One region of the Streptomyces sp. Q2 genome, then DNA from elsewhere that is predicted to be linked to it. Evidence: riboswitches for the same ligand, from Rfam matches in the RefSeq annotation. Region 1 holds a riboswitch; the other holds the start of a gene.
The links. A riboswitch is a leader RNA that binds a small molecule or an ion and turns the genes downstream of it on or off. The one in region 1 is predicted to bind cyclic di-AMP.
Positions count from the first base shown of each region.

Region 2: another riboswitch for cyclic di-AMP. It lies ahead of ACWBNA_RS40270 (M23 family metallopeptidase); the one in region 1 lies ahead of ACWBNA_RS14580 (LysM peptidoglycan-binding domain-containing protein).

Region 1 covers NZ_JBXEJE010000011.1:181,152-185,715, reverse strand. The annotation lists gene ACWBNA_RS14590 (LacI family DNA-binding transcriptional regulator) at 27-1,055, shown strand; gene ACWBNA_RS14585 (HAD family hydrolase) at 1,159-1,971, shown strand; gene ACWBNA_RS14580 (LysM peptidoglycan-binding domain-containing protein) at 1,990-2,721, opposite strand; cyclic di-AMP (ydaO/yuaA leader) riboswitch at 2,727-2,890, opposite strand; gene ACWBNA_RS14575 (CocE/NonD family hydrolase) at 3,172-4,564, opposite strand, start outside.
Region 2 covers NZ_JBXEJE010000051.1:35,993-40,556, forward strand. The annotation lists gene ACWBNA_RS40260 (M16 family metallopeptidase) at 1-427, shown strand, start outside; gene ACWBNA_RS40265 (M16 family metallopeptidase) at 424-1,812, shown strand; cyclic di-AMP (ydaO/yuaA leader) riboswitch at 2,028-2,194, shown strand; gene ACWBNA_RS40270 (M23 family metallopeptidase) at 2,208-2,972, shown strand; gene ACWBNA_RS40275 (GntR family transcriptional regulator) at 3,253-3,948, shown strand; gene ACWBNA_RS40280 (HPr family phosphocarrier protein) at 4,075-4,356, opposite strand; gene ACWBNA_RS40285 (bifunctional acetate--CoA ligase family protein/GNAT family N-acetyltransferase) at 4,535-4,564, shown strand, end outside.

The sequences.
Region 1 (4,564 bases):
CGACCCCACCGTCACGAACGAGGAACATGACCACCAGCGCCAACGCACGCCGCCGACCGCCCACCATCCACGACGTGGCGCGGGAGGCCGGCGTGTCGCGGGGCACCGTCTCCCGCTTCCTGAACGGCGGCCACTACGTCTCCCCGGCCGCCCGCCGGGCGGTCGAGTCCGCCATCAGGAAGACCGGGTACGTGGTCAACCGGCATGCGCGCAGCCTCAGTACGGGACGTTCGGACTCGGTGGCCTACCTCCTGACCGAGCCGCAGGAGAAGTTCTTCGAGGACCCCAACTTCAACGTGCTGCTGCGCGGCTGCACCGAGCACCTCGCCCGGCACGACATCCCGCTGCTGCTGATGCTCGCCGCGACCGACGACGACCGCCGCCGCGTGACCCGCTACATCACCTCGGGCCACGTCGACGGCGTCCTGCTGGTCTCCAGCCACAGCGGGGATCCGGTCGCCGCCGAACTGCGCGCGGCCGGGATGCCGTTGGTGGCCTGCGGCAAGCCCATGGGCCTCGGCTCCAGGGTGAGTTACGTGGCGGCCGACGACCGCGACGGGGCCCGGGAGATGGTCCGCCACCTCCTTGGCGGCGGCCGCCGCCGCATCGGCATGATCACCGGTCCGCTGGACACCCCCGGCGGCACGGACCGGCTGGCGGGCTACCGCGAGGTGCTCGCCGAGGCGGGGCTGCCCTACGACGAGGCCCTGGTGACCGAGGGCGACTACCGCCGCACCGGCGGCGAGCAGGCGGCCCACCGGCTGCTCGCCCAGGCGCCCGACATGGACGCGGTGTTCGTCGCCTCCGACCTCATGGCCCAGGGCGTCGTCAACGCCCTGCAGCAGAGCGGCCGTTCGGTCCCCGATGACATCGCTGTCGGAGGCTTCGACGACTCTCCCGCGGCCACCGCCATCACCCCCGCCCTCACCACCGTCCGCCAGCCCTTCGAGCGCATCAGCGCCGAGATGGTCCGCATGCTGCTCGCGCAGATCGCGGGGGAGGACACGTCGGGAGTGATACTCCCCACGGAACTGGTGGTACGGGACTCCGCGTGAGGGTGCCAACTGCCGTAACCGGAGCAGGCGTCAACGCATGTGAAGGCTGTAGCCGTCCGGTTCGCGTCGAGTCGCCGGCGCGTTCCATCCGTATTCTCTGATCATGGCCGCACCCACCGCATATTCACTCATCGCCACCGACCTGGACGGAACGCTGCTCCGAGGCGACGACACCCTCTCCGACCGGTCGCTCGCCGCGCTCGCGCGGGTGGCGGCGGCCGGGGCCCGGCATCTGGTGGTGACCGGCCGCCCGGCGCCCAGAGTGCGGCCGCTCCTCGACGACCTCGGCAGCGAGGGGCTCGCGGTGTGCGGGCAGGGCGCGCAGGTGTACGACGCCGGCGCGCACCGTCTGCTGTGGTCGGTCACCCTGGACCGGGAGCTGGCCGAGACCGCGCTCGGCAAGATCGAGGCCGAACTCGGCCAGGTGTACGCGGCCGTCGACCAGGACGGCGTGGACGGGCTGACCCTCATCGAGCCGGGCTATCTGATGCCCCACCCGACCCTTCCCGCGGTACGGGTCGGGCGGCGCGACGACCTGTGGAGCGCGCCCATCAGCAAGGTGCTGCTGCGCCATCCCGACCTGTCCGACGACGAGTTGGCGGCGACGGCCCGCGGAGTGATCGGTTCCCTGGCGACGGTCACCATGTCGGGCCCCGGGACCGTCGAACTCCAGCCATGCGGCATCACCAAGGCGACGGGCCTCGCCCTGGCCGCCGACCATCTGGGCCTCGGGCCCGAAGACACCATCGCCTTCGGGGACATGCCCAACGACATCCCCATGTTCGACTGGGCCGCGCACGGCGTGGCCATGGCCAACGCCCACCCCGAACTCCGGTCGGTGGCCGACGAGATCACCCTGTCGAACGAGGACGACGGCATCGCCGTCGTCCTCGAAAGACTGTTTCCCCGCCGGTAGGTCCGCGGTCGGCAGGGCTCAGTAGGCCCCGAAGACGTTGTCGATCGAGCCGTACCGCGCGGCCGCGTAGTTGCAGGCCGCGGTGATGTTCGCGACCGGGTCGTACGGGTCCCACGACGTGCCGTCCACGTGGTACGCCTGGAAGGTCGGGTCGATGGTCTGGAGCAGGCCCTTGGACGGGGTGCCGGCGGCGGCGTTGGAGTCCCAGTTGTTGATGGCCTGCGGGTTGCCGGACGACTCGCGCATGACGTTGCGGTAAATGCCGTCGTACGAGCCGGGAATTCCCTTTTGCGCCATGATGTCCAGCGCTTCGTTGATCCAGCCGTCGAGGTTGTTCGCGTACGTCTTGACGGAGGCCTGGGTGGCCTGGGTCACGGACTGGGTGGCCTTCTTGGCGGGCGTGCTCGCCTTCTTGGCCGTCCTGACCGTCAGATCGAGACCCGCGTGGATCAGCCGGGGGTTGTCACCGACGGCCTTGCGGTTGTCCTTGTAGAGCTGCCGCCAGCCGCCGGGGGTGTCGTACTTGTCCGCGATGTCGTAGAGCGTGTCGCCCTTGACCGTGGTGTATTTGAGGGACTTGACCTGCGCCGCGGCCTGCGCGGTGGCGGGGGCCTTGGCCGGCTGTGCGGCGCTCGCGGTGGTCGCGCCCAGGAGCGGGAGGGCGAGGGCGGCGATGCCCGTTCCGGCTGTGATGACGCCTCGGGTGAGCGGGTTGGTGCGGGTACGACGGTGCTTGCCTCGTGCGGCCATGGCGCTGTTCCTCTCCGGCGCCTACGAGGTGAGCTGTCGGGTTCGGGCGGGAGCTGCCCGGCCGTGCCGCCGTGAGGCGGCGCGACTTCACCCCTAGCCGTACCGGCGTGATCTCCGGTGCGGCGGCTTACCTGGTTCCCCCGCTCCTGCCGTGCGGTGATGGTCGATGGGTGTCCTGTGGGGCGGCGGCAGGATTAGGCGTCCGCCCGACAGGCCCGGAACGTATGCGAGAGCACATGTCCGTAACAAGTGGCGGAATCACACATCAACCTGTTGACCTTGGTCTGAGGCATATGGGGCGCTTGATTCTTTGCGGTTGCCAAGACTCAACTCGCGCATTGGGCAAGGGTGAAAGCGGGCTGGTGGCGTCGAGGCCGAAAAGGGGCGCGAGTGACCCAACTCACGCGCGTTCGCAAGAGTGTCAAATCGGGCAATGGGCCCAACTCGGAGTCAACCGGCCGTCCGTGGAATCCGCTTCTCCCAGGTCCGGTGGAAGACCACCTCGCCACCATCCATGCAAATCGCCTCGTTGGAGGTGAAAAAGCCCGTTTCGTCGCAGCCGAGCTCCGACCGGGTGCGGACCGTCGCCTCCCAGGCGAGCTCCGGGCGGTGCAGCCCGACCGACCAGTCCGAGCGGGCATGGGCCGACAGGGGGTCCGACTCGTTGATCGTGTACGTCTCCAGCGCGTCCTCGGTGCATTCCAGACCGTCGGGATACACGCGGGTGCCGCCGTGGCGCGGATCGACCTCCAGCCGCCACTCACCCTTGGCCACATCGCGCACGACCAGGCGCTCCGGCCGCGGTTCGTCCAGGGTGACCGGGGAGTTGACGCCGAGCGGCTCGGACTGCTCCGGTTCCTCGAAGGTGATGCCGGAGGTGATGGGGGAGGGGATGTCGGCGGCGGGTTCCCCTGTCCGCACCGGGAGTTCGAGGAAGCTGCCCTCCGGGTCCAGCGTGAAGCCCGCCCCCGAGTCGGGCTGCGGCCAGATCCACGGCCAGTACGTGGAGGAGACCGACAGGCGGATGCGGTGACCGGGAGGGAAGGCGTGGCCGATGCCGTTCAGCTCGAACTCCACGTCCTGCGTGACACCCGGCTCCCACGGCACGACCCTGTCCCGCCCCTGCCGCGCCGACAGGTTCAGCACGCCCCGGGTGACCAGGGTCGAGGAGTCGTCCGGGGCGACGTCGCAGACCCGGGCGATCACCTGGCCGCGCGGCACCTGGGAGGTCAGCCTGAGCCGAACCCTCGGCCGCCCCAACACCCAGGTCTCCTCGGAGGCTTCGAACTCGAAGCACACCGACCTGCCGTCCTCCTCGCGCTGGTCGGGCGGCAGGTCGGCGTCGTTCCCGATCGGGAAGAAGCGGCCGGCGTCGATGCCCGTGTGCTGCGGGGAGCGGACGAGGAAGGGGGAGCCCTGAAGGCCGTACGAGATCGTCGAGACGTTGGGGGAGGGCCAGGCCGGCTCGCCGACCCAGCGGCCGGGCAGGGTGTCGTAGACCGTCGCCGGGGGGTGGGAGTCGCTGACGTAGGCGCGCAGGAGGGGCTCCGACATCGCGCCCGTGTCCTTGCCCTTGAGCCAGTGGTCCCACCAGCGCAGGGTCTCCTGGAGGAAGCCGATCGCCGGGCCGGGCGGCAGGCCGCGGTCGGGGTACTGGGGGGACCAGGGTCCGATCAGGCCGCGGATCCGGTCGGCCGGGAGATGCTCCACGAGGCGCAGGACCGTGTCGCGGTACGGGTCGTGCCAGCCGCCGACCGCGAGGACGGCGGCGTCGATCGCGCCGTAGTCCTCGCAGACGCTGGCGTGGCGCCAGTAGCGGTCCCGGGTCTGGTGGTCGAGCCAG
Region 2 (4,564 bases), on a different contig from region 1:
GGCCGGCTTCGGCCTGCTGCGGTTGGCCGGAGCGCCCTCCCTGGGCTGGCTGGACGTGAAGACCTCCGGTGACGTCGAGGTGCCGGTCATCGAGGCCGCCATCGACGAGGAGCTCACCCGGTTCGCCGAGGCGGGCCCCACGGCCGAGGAGATGGAGCGGGCCCAGGCCCAGTTGGAGCGCGAGTGGCTGGACCGGCTCGGCACGGTCGCGGGCCGCGCCGACGAACTGTGCCGCTACGCCGTCCTGTTCGGCGACCCGCAGCTTGCCCTGACCGCCGTACAGCGCGTGCTGGACGTGACGGCCGAAGAGGTCCAGGAGGTCGCCAAGGCCCGCCTGCGCCCCGACAATCGCGCGGTGCTCGTCTACGAGCCGATCGCCGCCGAAGCCCCCGCCGACCAGGACGAGAACGAGGAGGCGGCCCGGTGACCGAGCTCGCCACGATGGAATTCCACCCCCAGCCCCAGGCGGGCGACGCCAAGCCCTGGGCCTTCCCGGCGCCCCAGCGCGGGACGCTCGACAACGGCCTGACGGTGCTGCGCTGCCACCGCCCGGGCCAGCAGGTCGTCGCCGTCGAGGTGATCCTGGACGCCCCCCTGGACGCCGAACCGGCCGGCCTGGACGGTGTCGCCACGATCATGGCGCGGGCCTTCTCCGAGGGCACCGACAAGCACTCCGCCGAGGATTTCGCCGCCGAGCTGGAGCGCTGCGGCGCCACCCTCGACTCGCACGCCGACCACCCCGGCGTACGGCTCTCCCTCGAAGTCCCGGTCTCGCGTCTGGCGAAGGCCCTGGGCCTGCTCTCGGACGCACTCAGGGCGCCCGCGTTCGCGGACAGCGAGGTCGAGCGGCTGGTGCGCAACCGCCTCGACGAGATCCCGCACGAGCTGGCCAACCCGTCCCGGCGGGCCGCCAAGGAGCTCTCCAAGGAGCTCTTCCCGGCGACCTCGCGCATGTCGCGCCCGCGCCAGGGCAGCGAGGAGACGGTCGAGAACATCGACTCCGCGGCCGTACGCGGCTTCTACGAGAAGCACGTCCGCCCCGCCACCGCCACCGTCGTGGTCGTCGGCGACCTCACCGGTATCGACCTCGACGCGCTGCTCGGGGACACCCTCGGTTCCTGGACCGGCTCCTCGGCCGAGCCCCGCCCCGTGCCGCCGGTGACCGCCGACGACGCCGGCCGGGTCGTCATCGTGGACCGCCCCGGCGCCGTCCAGACGCAGCTGCTCATCGGCCGTATCGGTCCCGACCGGCACGACCGCGTATGGCCCGCCCAGGTGCTCGGCACGTACTGCCTGGGCGGCACCCTCACCTCCCGCCTGGACCGCGTCCTGCGCGAGGAGAAGGGCTACACCTACGGCGTGCGGGCGTTCGGGCAGGTCATGCGCTCCGCTCCGGACGGTACGGGTGCCGCGATGCTCGCCATCAGCGGCTCCGTCGACACCCCGAACACCGGCCCCGCCCTCGACGACCTGTGGACGGTGCTGCGCACCCTCGCCGCCGAGGGGCTCACCGACGCCGAGCGCGACGTCGCCGTGCAGAACCTCGTCGGGGTGGCCCCGCTGAAGTACGAGACGGCGGCGGCGGTGGCGAGCACGCTGGCCGAACAGGTCGAGCAGCACCTGCCGGACGACTTCCAGGCGACGCTGTACCAGCAGCTCGCCGCGACGGGCACCGTCGAGGCCACCGCCGCGGTCGTGAGCGCCTTCCCGGTCGACCGGCTGGTGACCGTCCTCGTCGGGGACGCGGCGCAGATCAAGGATCCCGTTCAGGCCCTCGGCGTCGGCGAAGTCACCGTCGTTTCGGCGGAGTAGCCGCGAGCGCGCGGCGCAGCGGACGCACGCGCGCGTCCAGGGGCCCCGGTGACTCCAGAGTCACCGGGGCCCCTGGATGTCCGAATTGAGGGAGAGGTTGCCTGTCTGCCCTGTGGCATGCGCTACAAAAGCCGTGATCCGTTTGGGGATTGAAAGTTGCCGCGCTTAGCGTCATGCGGGCTGTTCGTCAGGCAGTGCGCCGCAGCCGCGGCACCGGACAGTCATCGCCGAGTCCCCGCATGGCGCGAGCCTGGGGAGCCGGGGACCCAAACCATAAGTCCCTGGGGTGAATCGGACGCCCGCGCACACCGCGAGGGGGTCCGTAGGAGACCTTCCTGCTCCGAACCCGTCAGCTAACCCGGTAGGCGAGAAGGAAGGAAAGGACCAGCCACCACATGGCGTTCACCTGCGCCACCGGGAAGCACCGGCGTCCCAGCCGGATGAAGCGCACCACCGCCCGGGCCGCCGGCGTCGCGGCGCTCGCCACCACCGGCGTCATCGGCACCCTCGCCGCCCCGGCGCTCGCCGCCGAACCGGCCGTCGAGCAGACCGGTCTCACCCCCGTCATCACCATCGGCGACTCGGTCGCCGACCAGATCGACGCCCAGGCCACCGCCCAGAAGCAGGCCGCCGAAGAGGCGGAGGCGCAGCGCAAGGCCGAGGAGGCCGCGCGCAAGCAGGCGGTCGCCGAGGCCACGAAGGCGCGCGAGGCGAAGGAGCGGGCCGCCCGCGAGGCCGAGCGCAAGCTCCTCAACTCCTACGTCGCCCCGATCTCCGGCTCGTACATCTCGACCGGCTACAAGGCCGGCGGCGGCGTCTGGTCCTCCGGCAGCCACACCGGCGTCGACTTCCACGCCGCGAGCGGCACCTCCGTCCACGCGGTCGGCTCCGGCACGGTCGTCGAGGCGGGTTGGGGCGGGTCGTACGGCAACAACGTCGTGATCAAGATGAACGACGGCACCTACACCCAGTACGGCCACCTGTCGTCCATCGCGGTCTCCGTCGGTCAGACGGTCACCCCGGGCCGGCAGATAGGCCTCTCCGGCGCCACCGGCAACGTCACCGGGCCGCACCTGCACTTCGAGGCCCGCACGAGCCCGGAGTACGGCTCGGACATGGACCCCGTCGCCTACCTCCGCTCGCACGGCGTGAACGTGTGACGCCCGTGCTGGTCAACGTCTGGCGCCCGCACTGGTCAACGTCTGGCGCCCGCGCTCGTCAACGCCTGACGCCCGCCCCCGTGAACGTCTGACGATCCACGGTCCCGCATCCCGAAGCCCCGGCTCCCCGAGCCGGGGCTTTCGGTGTTTCAGACGGCCGTCTGTCCAAAAAATATCCATGGATTCCGGCCCGCCGTCGGAAATTCCCGCTGATTGCAATAGAGTCACTGAACACACGTCAATCGTCGACGTTTCACGGGGATTAAAGCGGAGGTCGGTCATGCGTATTCCGGCGCACTCGGTATGCACGGCGATCCGGGACGACATCGTCGCGGGTGTCTACGAGCGCGGCAGCCGGCTCACCGAGGAACTGCTCGCGCGCCGCTACGGCGTCTCGCGCGTCCCCGTCCGGGAGGCCCTGCGCACGCTGGAGGCGGAGGGCTTCGTGGTGACCCGGCGGCACGCGGGCGCGTGCGTCGCGGAACCCACCGAGCAGGAGGGTGCCGACCTGCTGGAGATGCGCATGCTCCTGGAGCCGCTCGGCGCCTCGCGGGCCGCCCAGCGGCGCACCGAGGCCCATCTCAAGGTGCTGCGCGGCCTGGTGCGGCTGGGCCAGGAGCGGTCCAGGCGGGGCAACAGCGAGGATCTGCGCTCCCTGGGGAGCTGGTTCCACGAGACGCTCGCACAGGCCTCCGGCAGTGCCGCGATGACCTCGATGCTGACCCAGCTGCGCCACAAGATCGCCTGGATGTACGTCGTGGAGGCGCCGGCCAACCCCGTCGAGTCGTGGGCGGAGCACGGCGCGATCGTGGACGCGGTGGCGCGCGGCGACAGCGAACGTGCGCGGGCGCTCACGGCGCTGCACACGGAGCGCGCGACGGCGGCGCACCGGCTGCGATTCACCGGCGGCGGGGAGCGGCCGGACCGTGTGAGGAACTCGCAACATCCCGTAAACATGACGGGCCTGCGGCATTAACACGAGGGCCGTATACAAAGGGGAGATAATTCGCGGGGGATTATTTCTGCTGCCCGTGAGAGGGAAATGCGAAGGGCTCGCCCGATAATTCGGACGAGCCCTTCGGTGCAACCTTTATTCGGATGCTCAGACAGTCTCGGGAAGTTCCTCGAGACCCTCGGAGACCAGCTTCGCCAGACGGTCGAGGGCCACGTCCGCGCCCTCGGCGTCGGAGGCGAGGACGATCTCCTCGCCCCCCTGGGCGCCCAGGCCGAGGACGGCCAGCATGGAGGCCGCGTTGACGGGGTTGCCGTCGGCCTTGGAGATCGTCACCGGGATGCCTGCGGCCGTGGCGGCCCGGACGAAGATGGAAGCGGGGCGGGCGTGGAGACCCTCGGCCCAGCCGACGTTGACGCGGCGCTCAGCCATGTGATGCTGCCCTTCGGTGTATCAGGGTTGTCTAGACCAGTTTCCCATATCGTGAAGCATGCCCGGAGCGGTCCTTCGTCCCGCCCCGGTGTGTCGTCGGACCGCGGCCTCGGTCCGGCTGACGTCCTCCACAGACTGCCTCGCGCCGTTGTCGTACGCGAGCCGTACTCTGGGGCCCATGCAGACCTCGTCGGACCGGCACGAGTAC